4 regions of the Glutamicibacter bergerei genome follow, and region 2 is predicted to be linked to each of the others. Evidence: riboswitches for the same ligand, from Rfam matches in the RefSeq annotation. Region 2 holds a riboswitch; each other region holds the start of a gene.
What was found. A riboswitch is a leader RNA that binds a small molecule or an ion and turns the genes downstream of it on or off. The one in region 2 is predicted to bind S-adenosylmethionine.

Region 1 (4,580 bases), 400 kb from region 2:
CAGGTACGGGGTGGCGAAGGTGTTGTCCACGACCAGCAGGGCGCCGTGTTCGCGGGCGATGTCCGCCCAGCCGGCCAGGTCGGCGATGCCCAGCAGCGGGTTGGAGGGAGTCTCCACCCAGAGCAGCGCGGTATTCGGGCGCACCGCGGCGCGCACCGAATCCAGGCTGGTGATGTCCACCGCCGAAGAGGTGATCCCCCATTTGCTGTGCAGCTTGGAGATCAGCCGGTTGGTGCCGCCGTAGCCGTCGGCGCCCAGGATGATGTGGTCGCCCGGTTCCAGCACTGCGCGCAGCAGCGCGTCTTCGGCCGCGATCCCCGAGGCGAAGGAGAAGCCGGCGGTGCCGCCTTCCAGCGCGGTGAGCTGGGATTCGAACCCGTTGCGGGTGGGGTTCGAGCCGCGGGAGTATTCATGCCCGGAACGCAGCACGTTGATGCCGTCCTGGATGAAGGTGCTGGTCTGGTAGATCGGGGGCACGACCGCCCCGGTGTGCGGATCCTTGTGCTGGCCGGCGTGCACGGCGAGGGTGTTGAAGCCAGTCATCATGCTCCTTGGGTTTGTGGGGCCAGGGCCTGGTCCAATGCCAGATCCAGTGCCTGGGTGAGGTCGGCGAGCAGGTCGGCGGGGTCTTCCAGCCCGACCGACAGGCGCAGGGTGGAGGTGTTCAGGCCGGCGTCGGCCAGCTGCTGCTCCGAGAGCCGGCAGTGCGTCATGGTCGCCGGGTGGGAGACCATGGTGCGGGTGTCCCCCACATTCGCGGCCAGGGAAATCAGCTTGAGCCCATCGATTACCGGGGAAACCAGGGCCGGGTGGGCCAGCTCGATGGCCAGCACGCAGCCGGTGCCCTTCGGCGCCAGCGCCCGGGCCAGCTCGTGGCTGGGGTGCTCGGGCAGCGCAGGGTGGTGGATGGCGGCAATGCCCGGATACTCGGCAAGCGCGTCGATCAGCCTGGTGACGCTGCGCTGCACGTGGGCGGCGCGCACCGGCAGCGTCTCGATGCCTGCAAGGATGCCCTGGGCGCTGGCCGGGGCCAGGGTCGGGCCCAGATCGTGCAGGAACTTGGAACGCACCAGCATCGCATAGGCGGTCGGTCCGTGGCGCTCAAGCAGCGAGGTGTTGTTCAGACGCACCCGCGGGGCGGCGATCTGCGGCCAGCGGGCGGCATCGGAGAAGTCGAATTTCCCCGAGTCCACCACTACCCCGCCGAGCACCGAGCCGTGACCGGCCAGGCCCTTGGTGGCCGAGTGCACCACGATGTCGGCACCGAGTTCCAGAGGCCGAATATTCAGCGGGGTGGCCAGGGTGTTGTCGACCACCACCGGGATGTTGTGCTCGTGGGCGATCGCCGCGATGGCGGGCAGATCGGCCACGGTGCACAGCGGGTTGGAGACGGACTCCAAGAAGAACGCCCGGGTGTCCGACTCAATGGCAGCGGCCCAGGCGGACGGGTCGGCCTGGTCGACAAAGCTGATGCGGATGCCGAAGTCGGCGAAGGTGTCGGTGAACAGGTCCACGGTGCCGCCGTACAGCGAGGAAGAGGCCACAATGTGCTTGGGTCCCTGGGTCAGGGCCAGCAGGGACAAGGCCACGGCTGCCTGCCCGGTGGCGGTGGCCACCGCGTGGGCCCCGCCTTCCAGGGCGGCCACGCGCTGTTCGAGAATCGAAACGGTGGGGTTGCCGGTGCGCGAGTAGGTGAAGCCGGCCTGGCGCAGGGCGAACTTCTCGATCGCTTCGGCATGCGATGCGAATTGGTAGGCTGCGGAATTGTGCAGCGGCGGCAGCATCGGGCGGAAGTCTCCGCTCGGGCGGTACCCTGCGTGCACCGCGTCGGTTTCCTGGCTCATGGCTCCTCCTCGATTATCTGCGAGGGAGTGCACCGATTGGCATCGTGCGGCGGCACGAAGCACAGTACGCAAAAACGCGTTCGGAACTGCTCCATCGTTCCTGGCATTAGCACCTTTCGGTTTCCCGATGGTTGCTGCGACGTCAACGAGCCAGATCTCTTAGTCGCTCTTGATGGTTTGTTGTTCCTCCATGGTTGGCCATGGGACGCAAACGGTGCAAGCGGTATCGGGCGGCCGGCTTCATACAAGGCCGCCAGGCTTCATATGACTTCTCGTTGTCATGATGACGAGGTGGCCGGCAGCACTTTATGACGCGACCTTTTGAGATGAATCGGCGTGATGTAGAGGTTTTGTTGGAAGTTTGTGACGATGTGCCGGTGCTCGATGACCGGGGGTTACGCTGCTGGCGGCTCAGCCAAGCACTTCTACCCCGAAGCTGGCGACCACCGTTCGCACTTCTTGCAGGTAGCGCTGGGCCTGGTCGGTGAGCGGAATGGCAGCGTGATCAATCCAGCCGATCTCGATGCGCTCCTCGATCGCTAGCGGGATGGCCACGATGGAGGGGTCCAGCTCGTCGCTGATGATGCCGGTGGAGATCGTGTACCCGCCCAAGCCGATCATGAGGTTGAAGATGGTGGCGCGGTCCGAGACCTGGATTTCGCGTTGGCTGGAGCGCGTGGAGAGCACCTCCTCGGCGAAGTAGAAGGAATTATTCGCGCCCTGGTCGAAGGTCAGCCGGGGCAGGTCTTCGAGGTCTTCGAGCGTGACCTGGGTTCGGGTGGCCAGCGGGTTGCTGCGCGAGATGAAAATGTGCGGATCGGCCAGGAACAGCGGGTGGAAGACCAGCCGCGATTCGCGCAGCAGCTTGTCGATGACCTTCCGGTTGAAGTCGTTGCGGTACAGGATCCCGATGTCGCTGCGCAGCGTGCGCACGTCCTCGATGATCTGCTCGGTGCGGGTCTCGCGCAGCGAAAACTGGTACTCCTCGGCCCCGCTGGCCTGCACCATCCGCACGAAAGCGTCCACCGAAAAGGAGTAGTGCTGAGTGGAGACGCCCAGCAGCCGCCGGGCCGAGGGGCGACCGAGATAGCGGTGCTCAAGAAGCTCCACCTGTTCCAGGACCTGCCGGGCGTAGCCGAGGAATTCGGCGCCTTCGGCGGTGAGTGTCACTCCCCTGGCCGAGCGCATCAGCAAGGTGCGCCCCACCCGTGATTCAAGCTCCTTCATCGCTGAGGACATGCTGGGCTGTGCGACGTAAATCAGGTCGGCGGCAGCGGAGATCGAGCCCTCCGAGGCGACCGCCACGAAATAGCGAAGTTGCTGCAGTGTCAGACCATTCGTTCCCTGAACCATAGCCAGAGTCTATATGAATCCATAGTTATATCGAGTTACCCGATATCAAGAATCACCCTGCATGATTGACGCAACGACATCCCCTCGGCCTGCCCAGGCCTCCCAAATACAGATTGGCCGTCATGGCAGACGCATTAAATTTCAGCATTAGCACCACCAGATTCGACGAGAATTACTCCCCTTCGGCGAATTCTCGAACCACGACAAACTTCGCCAATTTGGCACGCGGAGAGCGTCGCGAAGAGAACCTTCGCAATGCCCTGACGATGATCAACCGTCGCTTCAATTCCCTGGCTCACTGGGACAATCCCCAGGGCGACCGTTACTCTCTGGAATTGGAAATCATTTCAGCAAATGTGCATTTTTCTGCCGATAATAACGATCAGGAATTCCCGCTTTTAGAAGTGCTTGAAACCACGATCGTGGATAAACTCACGGGTACTCGGTCCCAGGGCATGGTCGGCAATAATTTCTCTTCTTACGTCCGCGATTACGACTTCAGCGTCGTGCTCCCAGCATCTTGCAATGACAGCGGAGCTCCGGTGCTTCCAGAAGATTTTGGCGATCTCCACGGACAGCTCTTCCAGCATTTCTTGAACTCACAGGCATACCGTGAGCGTTTTGCCCAGCTGCCAGTGGTCTGCATCAGCGTCTCGACTTCCAAGACCTATTTCCGCACCGGCAATAGCCATCCGGTGCTCGGTTTGGAATACCAGCAGGATGAGAATTCATTGACCGATGCGTACTTCGGGAAAATGGGCTTGAGCGTCCGTTACTTCATGCCACCAGGTGCTGTTGCGCCACTGGCTTTCTACTTCCGTGGCGACCTGCTCAACGACTACACAAACCTTCAGCTGATCAGCCTCATCAGCACCATGGAGACCTTCCAGAAGATCTACCGCCCGGAGATCTACAACGCCAATTCGGCTGCACCTTCCGTGTACCACCCAAGCCTGGGCGCCGAGGACTTCTCCCCCACCCGTGTCTTTTATGACCGCGAAGAACGAACTCAGTTGGGCAAGGTCCAAGGCAAGTTCACCGAAGAGCACTTCATCATCCCGAATCGCCAACTGCTCGATCAGTGGTCTTCTTCCTACCCGACTCCTGTCGCCTAAGAATCCGAAAGATAACTTATGACTTCCCCACTTATCCCCACGTCAATTGTCGGCAGCCTGCCCAAGCCTTCATGGCTTGCCGAACCTGAAAAGCTCTGGTCCCCATGGAAGCTTGAAGGCGAGCAATTGCGCGAAGGCCAGCAAGACGCCATGCGTGCCGCGGTCCTCGAACAGACCCAACGCGGCATCGACATCATCAGCGATGGCGAACAGACCCGTCAGCACTTTGTCACCACGTTCATTGAGCACCTGAGCGGTGTCGACTTCG
Region 2 (4,580 bases):
CGCCCGGCGCTACCGGCTTCACCGCGGCCCGTTCGGGGTTTATCGCGCACGCCCGGTCGACGCCGAACAGCTTGTCGGTCAGGGTTGCGGTGGGAACATCCACAAATGCCGGGTCGCCCACAAACTTGCCACGATCGGCATAAGCCAAGGCCGTCGCTTCAAAGTAGTGGTGAAGCGCGGAGGGCCGCTCCATGCCTGTGAGGTCGAATTCGCCAAGAATGTTCAGCGATTCTCCGATGGTGGTTCCTCCGCTGGACGATGGTGCCATGCCAAAGACATCCAGTCCACGGTAGGTCACCTTGGTTGGCTGCTGCTCCGCAACCTCGTAGTCTGCCAGGTCGGCGGTGCTCACATACCCGGCTGGAACCGGGAGCTCGGTGTCTTCAACCTTGGGTGGAGCTTGCACCGTCTGGGATATTTCCTCGGCCATCTCGCCCTGGTAGAACGCTGAGGGGCCCTGCTTGGCAAGTAACCGGTAGGTTTGGGCAAGATCCGGGTTCTTGAAGATGCTGCCAACCTGGGGTGCATCGCCATCGGGCAGGAAAAGTTCGCTCGTCGAGCTGAAGGCAGCGAAGCGTTCCTTGTTATCAAGGGTCTGTTCACGGAAGTTTTCATCGACGACAAAACCGCGTGAGGCCACCTGGGTGGCCGGGCGCAAAACTTTCTTCAAGCTTTGGGAACCCCAATTATCCAATGCACGCTGCCAGGTGGCTAGAGTTCCCGGTACTCCTACCGCCACGCCGCTAGTCACCAGTTCGGGCGTGAAATTGTAGGGTTTGCCGGTTTCCGGGTCGACAAAGGCATCGTGGGGTATTGCTGCCGGTGCTGTCTCGCGGCCGTCAATGGTGCTGATCTTTCCGGTTTTTGAGTCGTAGTACATGAAATAGCCGCCGCCACCGATACCCGCGCTATAAGGTTCGGTCACGCCCAGCGCTGCCGCGGTTGCGACAGCCGCATCAACTGCGTTGCCGCCTTTGCGTAGGATTTCAATGCCGGCGGCGGTCGCTTCGGGGTCCACGGATGAGACAGCGCCGCCGCTGCCTTTGGCTGTTGGAGTTTTGTCGGTTGCCCTGGGATCGGCGTTGGCCGGAAGGGCGGTGAAAGTACCCAGTCCCAGTGCGAGTGCCGCGACGCTGGCAATAGCTCTCGTACATGCTCGTGACATTCTTTGATCTCCTGAAAAGGTGGGGATGAAGTATGCGCCAATTTACGGGAGAAACCCCCGAGACGAGTTCCGTGACACGCGTCACTGTGCAAGCTTGTCCGCAATTTCGCGCAGGTCGGGACATACTTTAACTTAGGTTTCGCCAACACGGCCGGGCGCTCTCGGCGCGAATGCGTAGTCATCAAGTTCATCTGATTCGTCGGTTACTGCCACTATCGGAAACCTTTCTAGCCGGCGAGGGCTTTGCGCTTTCCAAGCTGAGGGCGCGTTGCGTTTGCATGGCCGAAGAGGCCAACGGATCACCCCGCGATCGCCATGAGACTGGCTACCCAAGCTCACGCCAACACGGGAACATTCAAACAATCGCCGAGGTCAACAACTGCGGTGGCCGGACTGCGCTTAGGCTAAGAGCATGAGCAACGAACACGCCGCCGAGATGCCACCGCTAGATCTCGCCTCAGCCGCACAGATGTGGGATGACTACCGGCAAAGCTGCGCCAGCGACCCGGGTGACTACGTGGTGGAATACTTCGGAGACAGCCCTGCGCTGGCCGACTCGTTATTGCGAGAAGTAACCCACGGGCAGAAACATGCCACCTCAAGCCTCGAAAACGAGTACCTTGCCGAGAACGAACCCCTCCCGCAGGTCGGCTCGCACTGGATTGCTTGCGACGGCACCGGGACGCCACAAGTTATCCTGCGGACCAGCGAGGTGACGCTGAGATCATTCGACCAGGTGGATGCCGAATTCGCCTATGCCGAGGGCGAGGACGACCGTAGCTTGGCTAGCTGGCGCCGGGAGCACGAGAAGTTCTGGAAGCGGACGCAGCAAGCAGATTTTGCCAAGCAGTGGGAACCGGCAATCACCAGCATCCCCGGTGAACGCATCGTATGCGAAAGCTTCGAGGTAGTCTGGCCGCGCAAGCAGATTTAAGGCTCATAATTTTCTCTACCTTGCTGTTCAGGATTTTTGCCTTGCGCCCTTGAAGGGGATCATCATGGCGTTTGAATTAAGTTCTTAAGTCAAGATGTACGCCTTGCGCCGTCACTCAGCGAAATATGACGAGTGAGTACCGCATTTATGGCCCGTTTTACTGCTAGCTGAGCACCGATGGTGACTACATGACGCATTTATAACGTCATGGTTGTTCATGGAAGCTGCTCGAGGACAGACTGAAACTGTTCGATTCAGACATCGAATGGTAACCATCCAGAGCGACTGAGAGACCTGGCTCGTAGACGTCGCAGCAACCACCCCGAGAGGGGCCGGTGCTACCGCCAGGACCGATGGAGCGGTCCGTAGATACAACACTGTTCTGCAAGATTCCGTAGCTGCCTCACGCCGCTACATTGCGAGTCTGCAGCTCAAACTTGACTCGGGCTCTGCGCGGCGCCAGCACCAGGGAGAACAAATGCAAACAACTTTCTTCGGGCCCTCAAATGATTGAGATCCGTCAGCTACACAAGCACTACGACACGGCCCAGGGTCGGGTACAGGTCCTCAAAGGAATTGATCTGGAGGTCCAAGCGGGCAGCATCACCGCCGTGGTTGGTCCCTCGGGCGCAGGGAAATCCACGCTGTCCCACTGCATCTCCCTCTTGGAGAAGCCCAGCAGTGGGCAGATCTTGGTCGATGGCAAAGACCTTTCGATCCTCTCAGGCAAGGCCTTGCGTGCCGAACGCCGTGCCATTGGCACGATCTTCCAGAATTCGGCTCTGCTGCGCCGCATGACAGTCGCCGAAAATGTGGCGTTGCCGCTGCGCAACCTCGGAGTAGTCCATCATGAGATGGAACATCGAGTTGCCGAGCTTTTAGAACGAGTCGGGTTGGCCGACCGCGCCAATTCCTATCCGGGCGAACTCTCCGGTGGGCAGCGCCAACGCGTGGGTATAGCTAGGGCTCTGGCCCTGCGCCCGCGACTGCTGCTCTCCGACGAGGCAACCTCGGGCCTCGACCCGGAAGCAACTGCGCAGATCCTCGAACTGCTCGCTTCCTTACGTACCGACCTCGGGCTGGCAATCATCTTGATTACCCACGAGATGGATGTGGTACGTCATATCGCCGACCGCGTGGCACAGCTAGATGGTGGCCGAATCGCCGAATACGGCGAACTGCGCGCACTGGTGGCAAACCCGGAATCGGTAACTGGTTCCAAGCTTTTGCCCTTGCACCCAGACCTGGTGCCAGCCGGTTACGACTTTGCCTTGACCGTCGCTTACCGCGGGACGCAGATTGATCCTTCATGGATTTCCAAATTAGGCAGCGAATATGGTGCCACGGTGGCACTGCTTGGCGGATCCGTAGAAGCCCACCAAGAAGGCACGCTGGGCCGCGTTGAAATAGGGCTATCTGGTATCGGCGAAGCACGAGCCATCGAGGTACTCGACGGTTGGGGACTACACGCCACCGCCCATTCGCAGGCGTTGCGCACAGACAAGATCAATGGTGAAACACGAATCGAGGTGACGGTATGAGTCTTCCAACCGAAAGCGTCACTGTGGGTACAGATACCCCGTGGAGTGAGCTGGGTTCCCTGATGCTCCCTGCCTACGCAGAGACCTGGGCCATGGTAGGAATCGTGATGGTCTTAGTGATCATTTTTGGCGGCATCATGGGACTGGCTCTGTTCAACACCGACAGGCGAGGCCTCTTCCCGCACACGCAGAGCCATGCCACATTGAGCTGGATCGTGAATATGGGCCGCTCGCTGCCCTTCCTAGTCTTGATGGCTGCCATTATTCCTTTCACCAAATGGATCACGGGAACTACCATCGGCATCTGGGCTGCCATTGTACCCATGACTATTGCGGGTATTCCATTCTTCGCCCGTTTAGTACAAAACGCGTTGAACGACCTGCCCAAGGAAAACCTTGCAGTCGGTTTGGTGACCGGTGGATCCCCGTTGCAAATCATTGGCTCCACTCAAGTACGCGAGGCGTTGCCAGCACTTGCCTCAGCGATCACACTGAACACCATCTCCATGGTCGAGTACTCGGCGATCGCCGGAACTATCGGAGCCGGTGGTATCGGATATCTTGCGGTGACCTACGGATACCAGCGTTTTGATATGAACGTCATGATTGCGACCATCCTCGCACTGATCGTGACCGTGCAAATAGTCCAATTCCTCGGCGACCGTATCGCCCGTGCGCTGGCACGCCCCTAAGCGCCCTCAAACAAACGAGAAGATCATGACAACTTCACCCAATGGCCACGTTCACGGCTTCACCCTTCGCAAAAACACCGCCAAGTTGCCCTGGACCATCGCCGCTTGCGCGACCATCGTGGCACTCGTACTTGGCGCACTTTTAGTACAGCAACGATCTACGCCCGCACTCGCAGCCAATCAGCCAAGCAAGACAAAGTTCAAGGTCCACTACGAACCAGCGATGGCCGGGGAAGAGCAGATACTGA
Region 3 (4,580 bases), 610 kb from region 2:
TGACGCAGTCGTGGGAGATCTCTGGGCATTGAGCGAGCTGCGCCAAACACAAATGTGGGATCCGGATCGCTTGCACTTTTCCCCCGCGGGCCACCAAGTGATCTCCGCAATGGTGCTCGATGCACTGAACGTTCCCCACGAACGCGTCATGGACGCGCAATTAGAACACGCAACCCGAAGCTGGCGCGAAGCACGAATTGAAGACCTGCAATGGGCTCGCGAGTACTTTGGTCCGTGGATCCTGCGCAGGATTCGCCACCAGTCTTCCGGTGATGGAGTTAGCGCAAAAAGACCGCTTCCCACGCCCTTCGCCGTGCAGCCGCCGAATGCCTCGCTGGGTGCTGGAGATAGCGCTCCCGGACAAAAATAAAGACACAAAACAAATGGGACGTGGTTTGTTGCACCGATTACTGGTGCGACAATCCACGTCCCAAATGTATATGACTGCTTAGTTTTTAGCCCTTAGTCATCAAAGACTAGGGCGGTCAGTACCGGTCCAAGTTGCTTGGCGTCCGTCAGGAAACCGTCATGTCCAATCGGTGAATCGATGTAATGCACCGGCTTAGGCTTCGGCAACGAGGCGGCGAGCAGTTCAGACTGCGCCGGGAAGTACAACCGGTCGCTGTTGACCGCGGCGACCACCACATTCACCTTCTCCAGTCGAGCCAGCGCAACCGTGAGCGATTCGTAACCGCGCGCCACGTCATGGCTCATCAAAGCCTCGGTGAGCACCAGGTAGCTATTCGCGTCAAAACGATGAACCAGCTTGGTCGCCTGGTGATCAAGATAGCTTTCCACCTGGTATCGGCCGCGTGGGCCGCGTGTTGTAACAAACGGCTGTTCGCCGGTCTGCGCATTACGCGCAAACCGCGCTTCAAGCTCAGCCTCCGAACGATAGGTAATATGCGCCAGGCGTCGAGCCAGGCCCAATCCGGCATCCGGGCGCACTCCGTTGGCATAGTAGTCGCCCTGCGCAAAGTTGGGATCGAGGCGAATGGCCTCGGTCTGCACCTGCGCAAAAGCGATCTGTTCTGCCGTGGCTTGCGCCGTGGAGGCCATCACCACCACGTTCTTTACGCGTTGCGGGAATTCAACCGCCCATTCAAGGGCTCGTGCCCCACCCATGGAACCGCCGATGACCGTATGCCAGGAGTGCACCCCGAGCAGGTCGGCCAACCGCGCTTCGAGGCGCACGGAATCCTTGATGGTAATAAAGGGGAAGCGTGAACCCCAGGCGTTGCCGTGCTCATCTGGCGAACTAGGTCCGGTGGACCCATTGCAACCACCGATGATGTTGATGGCCACGACAAAATACTTGTCGGTATCAACAGTTAGCCCGGGGCCGACAAAATCTTCCCACCAGCCCGGGGTCTGCGAATCTCCGCGCGATACGTGCGCATCACCGGTCAACGCGTGCTTCACCAGCACCGCGTTGGTCCCCTCCGCGTTAAGCTGGCCCCATGTTTCGTAGGCCAACTCGATCTGCGGTAGGTAGCCACCGGTTTCGAAGGTGTACTCCCCCACGAACGCACGACGCAAAATGCCGTCTTGCCCGTCGGTAAGTTCCTGCGATGGCAGAGTTTCTTCGGTAGTCACTATGGATGCCATGCCTAAAGGGTTTCCTGCAATTCCTGGTGAGAGAGCTGCTTAGTGGCAGCAAAACCAAGTTGCAGATCAGCGAGAATATCCTTGATGTTTTCAAGTCCCACACTCAACCGAACGAGGCCCGGACGCACACCGGCGGCCAGACGTTCGTCTTCGGTCAATTGCGCGTGGGTGGTCGACGCCGGGTGGATGACGAGCGAACGAACGTCACCGAGGTTGGCCACATGTGAATGCAGCTCCAGCGCATCCACAAAAGCCTTGCCAGCTTCGAGTCCACCAGCAATATCGAAGGCAATAATCGCGCCGACACCCTTTGCCGAGTACTTCTGTCCGCGTTCAAACCACGGCGAGGAAGGCAGGCCAGCGTAAGCGACCTTTTCAACCTGCTCCTGGCTTTCAAGCCAGACGGCTACTTCCTTCGCGTTTTGCACGTGACGCTCGATACGCAGAGACAAAGTCTCCAGACCTTGAGCAATAAGGAAAGCATTAAACGGTGCGACAGCCGCGCCCAGATCGCGGAGCAACTGCACGCGAGCCTTCAGAATGTAGGCAAGATTGGCACCAAGGATGCCATCAACGCCCAGATCGCGGGCGAACACCAAACCGTTGTAGGACTCATCGGGGGTGTTGAAGTCCGGGAAACGTTCCGGATCCTTCGCAAAATCAAATTTGCCCGAGTCCACGATTACGCCGGCAATGGCGGTGCCGTGACCACCGAGGTACTTGGTGGCCGAGTGGATGACGATATCCGCGCCCCACTCGATGGGGCGGATCAGATATGGGGTTGCCAAGGTGTTATCAACCAGCAGTGGAACCCCGACCTCATGGGCAATCTGTGAGACTCCCTCGATGTCCAAAATGTCTTGGCGCGGGTTGGAGACGACTTCACCGAAGAAGGCCTTGGTATTTGGCTTCACCGCTGCACGCCACTGATCCAAGTTGTCTGGATCCGCCACGAAGGTGACCTCGATACCGAGCTTGCGCAGCGTGTGCTTGAGCAGGTTCTGCGTTCCACCGTAGAGGCTCGGGCTGGCCACCAAGTGGTCTCCAGACTGAGCCAAGTTGAGAATTGCGAGGGTGGTTGCTGCCTGCCCCGAGGCGACCAGCAGTGCGCCGACGCCGCCTTCAAGATCCGCGATACGGTTTTCGACCGCTTCCTGCGTTGGATTACCGATACGGGTGTAAATCGGCTCCAGCTCCTGCAGTGCGAAGCGAGCCGCGGCGCTCTCGGCGTTCGGGAAAACAAAAGACGTGGTTTGGAAAATCGGCAGGGCACGCGCACCGGTGACCGGATCTGGTTGCTGCCCGGAATGGATCTGGCGTGTTTCAAAAGACCAGTTGTTACTCATGGTTTCCTCCATATTGTTTGTCGACTATGGGGGTACACCACTCAAAAACACACCGACGGCAAATTCCTCGTCGAGGAGCTTTCGAAGGGGGTAACCCGCGCTTGTCCTCAACGCTTGGTGCGTCGAGGGCCAGGTCTTCACCCGGGGCACCCCACCGCGGCGGAGGGTTGCCGCCCAGTAAGCCGGGGCTTGTTACTGGGACTCATGACCTGACTCAAGTCTGCCCGATAGCCGAAGAATTTGGCAATATGAGATAGCTTAACGTGACTCAATCGGTCATATAGATCTTTAATGAAGAAATTTATGCAGACTGTTCGATCCCACCATTACCACTTAGGGTCGCCTAAGTCGAGACTGAGATCACATAGTGACATGATGGGGCACATGATGAGGCTAGATCACGTTAGTTACGCATGTGGCCCCGATGGGCTCATGCCAACCGCCGAAAGAATCTCCAAGGCTTTGGGCCTGGAATTCGTCAAGGGGGGCGTACATCCGCGTTTTGGAACGCGGAATGTAATTTTCCCGCTCAAGCACAACCAGTACCTAGAAGTTGTTGAAGTTCTAAACCACCCTTCCAGCGACAAAGCACCGTTTGGGCAGGCAGTACGAGCCCGCTCCGAGCTTGGCGGCGGCTGGATGGGATGGTGCGTTTCCGTTGAAGACCTCTCCAGCGCCGAAGAGCGGCTGGGACGTAAATCTGTTCCGGGAAACCGCAAGTTCCCAGACGGCCGCGAACTCACCTGGCAGCAAGTTGGAATCAAGGGGCTCATCGCTGATCCGCAGGTTCCGTATTTGCTTCGCTGGGACGCAGGAACGGAGGATTTGCACCCTTCGAAGGCTCTAGAGCCTGTAGGTGCGATTCAAAGCATCACTATCGCTGGTTCCCGCGACCGCGTCCTAGACTGGCTAGGCCAGCCAGAGAACGTCAATCTTGGCGCGGTGAGCATGGAATACGAAGCACCCAACGGCACTCCGGGCATCTTGTCGGTCACCTTTGAAACCGACAATGGTTTGGTCACGCTATAACAAAGAACGTCGAAATAAAGGGTAGGTGCGGACGGCAACGTCCTCGCCTACCCTTTGTCGTTCCAACTATCCAAGCCTTTTGCCTAGGACCACCACTTCTTGAGCTTCGTAGCCTAGCCGCTCGTAAAATCCGATCACATCAGTGTTCTCGGTACGCACCATGAGCTGTACTTTGGGCACCCCTTGTTCAGCAAGCCAACGCGACGCTGCCCCCATAATCTCCTGTCCAAACCCCTGGCCCTGCATGCCGGGTTGGACCGCCACGTAATATAGCCAGCCTCGGTGTCCGTCGAACCCAACCATGGCTGTAGCTACCAGTCTTTGCTCATGACGTCCCGCAAGAATCGTAGAGCTCTGATTCTCCAGTGTTTTACGTGCATCTGCCTCCGGATCATTCCATGGCCGCGTAAGCTCGACGCTCCGCCACAGGGCTGTTGCTTCGCCTATTTCGGTCAGTTTGAGTTCACTGATTTGCATAAGTAAAACGTACCGTTGAAAACGTCGTTTATTGCCATTGCGCAATGCTTGCCGTTGTGGGGTTAGCCTCCGATACCGATAGCGGGGCCGAAGAGCATGAACCCGACAAATCCCACTGCG
Region 4 (4,580 bases), 340 kb from region 2:
ATCCCCTGCAAGATCCTTCCAAGAATCAACACCTGCATGGTGTTCGCCGTCCCGCAGATCAACAAGCCGATAACAAAGACACTCACCGAGGCATAGAGCGGGATTTTAGGACCACGTCGATCCGATATTTCACCGGCGGCAACCATGCCAAGCATGGCACTAGCCATGGGAGCGGCAAAGGCCAGCGCAAAGTAGCGTTGCCCGTCTAATAATTCGCTAACCAGTGGCATCACGGTGGTCACAGCCATCGATTCAAAGGCCACCAGGAACACTAAAACAAACATTCCCACTGTGGTGGCTAAATATTTGGCGTCGTAGATCGACTCGATACCCGAAGTTTTTGCGGGTGGGGTGGGTGACGAAGGCATACCGTCATTCTTTCATCGAATGCCATGCTCGCTGATTCGGCATCTTTGGTTAGTGTTTATTCAGCTTTGCTTTGTAAGCTGAAGGCATGCTTAACGAAGATACACGTCGCCGCATGGTCAAAATCACCGCGGTTTCTCTTGCAGTGATGGTTGGTGCCACGGGAATTCTTTCCAGCGGGGTACTCAGCCTTTTCTAGCCTGCCCAATCCGTGCGAAGGCTAGCTACTAACTTAAAATGTTGGGCTCGAGAAATCTACATGATTTCTCGAGCCCAACATTTTTGCTTTGGTTCAAGGCAAATTCTTAGCCATCGTTTTGCATGTTGCTGAAGCGCGAGTAGTGGCCTTGGAAGGCCACGGTGATGGTCTTGGTAGGACCTGCACGGTGCTTAGCGATGATCACGTCGGCTTCACCCGGACGATTTTCCTTGTCATACACGTCATCACGGTGCAGCAAGATGACCATGTCGGCGTCCTGCTCGATCGAACCCGATTCACGAAGGTCCGAAATCATTGGCTTCTTGTCGGTACGTTGCTCGGAACCACGGTTCAGCTGCGACAGGGCAACCAGCGGAACGTCTAGCTCCTTGGCCAGCAGCTTGAGGTTACGTGAGAACTCAGAGACTTCCTGCTGACGCGATTCCACGCGCTTACCGGAGCTCATCAGCTGGAGGTAGTCCAGGATGATCATGCGCAGCTCATTGCGTTGCTTGAGCCGGCGGCATTTCGCACGAATTTCCATCATGGACATATTCGGCGAATCGTCGATGAATAGTGGCGCTTCGTTCAGCCGTCCCATGGTGGTGGCAATCTTGGTCCACTGCGCGTCTTCTACCGAACCCTTACGCAGGTCCTGGAGCTGAATGGACGCTTCCGCCGAGAGCAGTCGCATCGCAATTTCATTGCGGCCCATTTCCAAGGAGAAGAAGACGGTAGCCATATTGTTCTTAATGGCCGCCGAGCGGGCGAAATCCAGAGCAAAGGTTGATTTACCCACTGCCGGACGGGCCGCGATGATAATCATCTGTCCGCCCTTCAAACCTTGGGTCAGCTCGTCGAATTCGTAGAATCCGGTAGGCACACCGGTAATTCCGTCGCCGGCATTGGCGGCGTTCTCGATTTCATCAACTGTTCCTTCGATGATGTCCGAGAGGCGTACGTAGTCTTCACTATTTCGGTTTTCGGCAACCTTGTAGACCTCAGCCTGGGCTTCATTCACGATGGCGTCAACTTCGCCATCTGGCGAGTAACCCATCTGCACGATACGTGTTCCGGCATCCACCAGACGGCGAAGCACCGCCCGCTCACGGACAATCTCAGCGTAGTAGCCGGCGTTTGCGGCCGTTGGTACCTGTTGGATGAGATTGTGCAGATAGGCAGCTCCACCGACGCGGGCGATTTCGCTGCGCTTGGTGAGCAGATCCGAGACGGTCACTGCATCGGCAGGTTCACCACGACCGTAGAGATCGATAATTGCATCGAAGATTGACTCGTGGGCTGGACGATAAAAATCTGTTCCACGCAACACCTCAACCACGTCGGCGATGGCATCTTTAGACAGCATCATGCCGCCGAGAACCGACATTTCGGCAGGAATATCCTGCGGCGGGGTACGACCCGCCTCAGAACCCTGACTTTCGTAGACCGGTTCCGCACTCATAACAGACACTTCCATCCCCTATTGAACCTCTGGGAAATACCCTTGTGCCCCGATGGCAACGCTCAAGCATGTCACTGCCGACCGACGCTATAGCGTCAGCGGTACCTGTGGATATATCAGTCCCAAAGCCAACACTAGGTCTCTTATCTATAGCCGTAAACTCGGTTATCCACAAGATCTGTGGATAAGCATGCTCTCGCTGTGGATGACCCTGTGCGTGACTTGGGGAGAAGCTTGTGGATTACCACACTTAAACTCATTGAACTATGAGTTGACTAGTATAAATATATTTTGACGCCTGTGGATAGAAAGTTTATTTCTTTGTAGAGACAATCTTCTCAACTTACGTTATCCACAGGATAAAGTCCGGAATTACGGTGTATTTCGCCTTATGATGGAACTTATCCACGCACTGTCCACATGCATGTGGACAGTTTTGTGGATAATCAACAGTCTTAGAAGTCGGTAGTCACAGCGACTATAAGCTACTGAGTCGTAACTTTGGGCGAAGTAATCCACAATTAAGCTCAAAGTCGCCCGCGTCGACTTGTGACGCACGGAGTCCCGGCATCAACTCGAGACCTACTGCTTAAACAGCATCGCGCCGCCGGCCTCTTGATCAAGAGGCCGGCGGCGCGAAAAAGCTATTTAGACGAATTCCGGGACCGGTAACGAGTGAAATCGTGAATCATGGAAGATCGATGGAAGATGCTCGGCCAGCTTATGGCCATGAACTTCTAGCAGTACCACCCAGTGATCTCCCGCTTCTACCTCACTATAAATTGAGGTGTCGAGCCATAGTGTGGAGTCCTCAATGAACAATGAACCATCGGCGCTACTGTGTGTATTAATACCGAGGAACCGATCGCCCTTCTTCGATGCGATCTGCCCGCAGACTCCTTCATTGCGCTCACTGAGCACTGAGACACCTATGCGGTTAGCACCGCGCAACTTTGGCCAGGTATTTGAGGTTTTCTGCACCGCAAACATCACTAACGCGGGTTCCAGTGAGACCCCCACGGTGAACGAGGAGGCAACAATTCCCGTCTTCTCACCGTCGATATCGGCGCAAAGCGCGGCAACTCCGGATGGGTGCTGCGCGAAAACTTTGCGTAACGTCAGCGCGTCAAGCTCTTGATTCAAAGACATGCTTTGCTTCCTTTACTTCATACACATCGGTACGGCGACGGTCGGCGACAGGACAAAAGCACCTACTGCTTACTTTGGCCCGCCGTCGAAGGTTTTACGCCTCGATGTGCGGTACTTGTATCGTGCGGTGTTGCACGACACCGAATCCTCACCTGGAGCACCCCGCTACCGTATAGAGGGTTGCCGGCCAGCTAGCCAGGGCTTTTGCTGACGCTCATGATTCTGATTAAACGATATTGGGCAACGTGCGTAACCGTCAAACAAATCGCTTCGCAAATCGAAATATTCGAGCTGAAATTCGATGAGCACCCATTTTTTGTTGGCAAATCAGAAAATTATTCATTTTTAGCGCTGCTCAGACTTATCCCAATACTCCCTTGCGCATTAAACCAAAGTTGCTAGCCTGATCCCATGCGTCCCGGACCAGTAGCCATCGGTAAAACCACTGCTTACCTCGGTATTGCCCTGGCCTGCGCTGTTTCCATAACGGCCTGCACTGCGCAGCCATCAGCACCACCAGTCAACGTCTCCAACAGTGGTTCTGCATCACAAACAGCCGAACCCCGCATCGTTGCCGATGAGCTAAATGCTCCCTGGTCAATGGTTTTCGCGGAGAGTACGCTCTTGGTTTCAGAACGTGATTCTGGACGAATATTGGAAATAGACACGGAAGGAAATCAGCGGCAAGTTAGCAAACTCAACGACGTAGTTCATGGTGGTGAGGGTGGACTGCTCGGGCTGGCTTATCAACGGCCATACCTGTTCGCCTATTCGACCGCCGCCGATGGGAATCGAATCCAGCGCTTTGAGGTAACTGGAGAGGCTGGAAATCTGAGCCTCACAAATCCACAAACGCTTATTTCAGGGCTACCTTCGGCAACGATCCACAATGGCGGACGGTTGGCCATCGGACCAGATTTGATGCTCTACGCAACCGTTGGTGATGCCGGAAATGAATCTTTGGCCCAAGACCTAGACAGCTTCGGCGGAAAGATCTTGCGACTAACCATCAACGGTGAAGTTCCGGAAGATAATCCTTTTCCCGATTCTCCGGTGTTTAGCTTCGGTCATCGTAATCCGCAGGGACTCGCCTGGGCTAGCGATGGAACCATGTACGCCAGCGAGTTTGGGCAAAACCGCTGGGACGAGCTGAACCTGATCAGAGCGGGTGCTAACTACGGGTGGCCGGTCACCGAAGGTATCGCCAATAATGCTGACTACGTTGACCCGCTCCAGCAATGGAGCACTGAGTCTGCGAGCCCTAGTGGCATGAGCATTCACCAGGACGTACTTTATGTGGCTAACTTGCGTGGTGAACGGTTGCGAATCATCGATTTGAACTCACCGAGTGATTCCACCGAAGCCTTCACCGGCAGCTACGGAAGGTTTCGGGACGCAGCGGTC

Region 1: it holds a riboswitch for S-adenosylmethionine, as region 2 does, so the genes downstream of both, ACX5K5_RS03210 (O-acetylhomoserine aminocarboxypropyltransferase/cysteine synthase family protein) here and ACX5K5_RS01355 (methionine ABC transporter ATP-binding protein) in region 2, are expected to answer to the same signal.
Region 3: it holds a riboswitch for S-adenosylmethionine, as region 2 does, so the genes downstream of both, ACX5K5_RS04150 (bifunctional o-acetylhomoserine/o-acetylserine sulfhydrylase) here and ACX5K5_RS01355 (methionine ABC transporter ATP-binding protein) in region 2, are expected to answer to the same signal.
Region 4: it holds a riboswitch for S-adenosylmethionine, as region 2 does, so the genes downstream of both, ACX5K5_RS16315 (flavin reductase family protein) here and ACX5K5_RS01355 (methionine ABC transporter ATP-binding protein) in region 2, are expected to answer to the same signal.

What each region holds. Positions count from the first base shown of each region.
Region 1 is NZ_CM137131.1:687,280-691,859, reverse strand. It holds gene ACX5K5_RS03215 (cystathionine gamma-synthase) at 1-543, opposite strand, end outside; gene ACX5K5_RS03210 (O-acetylhomoserine aminocarboxypropyltransferase/cysteine synthase family protein) at 543-1,844, opposite strand; SAM riboswitch class I at 1,933-2,023, opposite strand; gene ACX5K5_RS03205 (LysR family transcriptional regulator) at 2,256-3,197, opposite strand; gene ACX5K5_RS03200 (DUF1852 domain-containing protein) at 3,320-4,312, shown strand; gene ACX5K5_RS03195 (methionine synthase) at 4,331-4,580, shown strand, end outside.
Region 2 is NZ_CM137131.1:283,811-288,390, forward strand. It holds gene ggt (gamma-glutamyltransferase) at 1-1,165, opposite strand, end outside; gene ACX5K5_RS01350 (ASCH domain-containing protein) at 1,578-2,099, shown strand; SAM riboswitch class I at 2,369-2,459, shown strand; gene ACX5K5_RS01355 (methionine ABC transporter ATP-binding protein) at 2,606-3,640, shown strand; gene ACX5K5_RS01360 (methionine ABC transporter permease) at 3,637-4,332, shown strand; gene ACX5K5_RS01365 (MetQ/NlpA family ABC transporter substrate-binding protein) at 4,358-4,580, shown strand, end outside.
Region 3 is NZ_CM137131.1:889,990-894,569, reverse strand. It holds gene ACX5K5_RS04160 (SGNH/GDSL hydrolase family protein) at 1-370, shown strand, start outside; gene metX (homoserine O-acetyltransferase MetX) at 463-1,608, opposite strand; gene ACX5K5_RS04150 (bifunctional o-acetylhomoserine/o-acetylserine sulfhydrylase) at 1,611-2,954, opposite strand; SAM riboswitch class IV at 3,047-3,164, opposite strand; gene ACX5K5_RS04145 (VOC family protein) at 3,339-3,983, shown strand; gene ACX5K5_RS04140 (GNAT family acetyltransferase) at 4,050-4,460, opposite strand; gene ACX5K5_RS04135 (CPBP family intramembrane glutamic endopeptidase) at 4,523-4,580, opposite strand, start outside.
Region 4 is NZ_CM137131.1:3,535,894-3,540,473, forward strand. It holds gene ACX5K5_RS16305 (MFS transporter) at 1-368, opposite strand, end outside; gene dnaB (replicative DNA helicase) at 672-2,027, opposite strand; gene ACX5K5_RS16315 (flavin reductase family protein) at 2,676-3,176, opposite strand; SAM riboswitch class IV at 3,283-3,398, opposite strand; gene ACX5K5_RS16320 (PQQ-dependent sugar dehydrogenase) at 3,588-4,580, shown strand, end outside.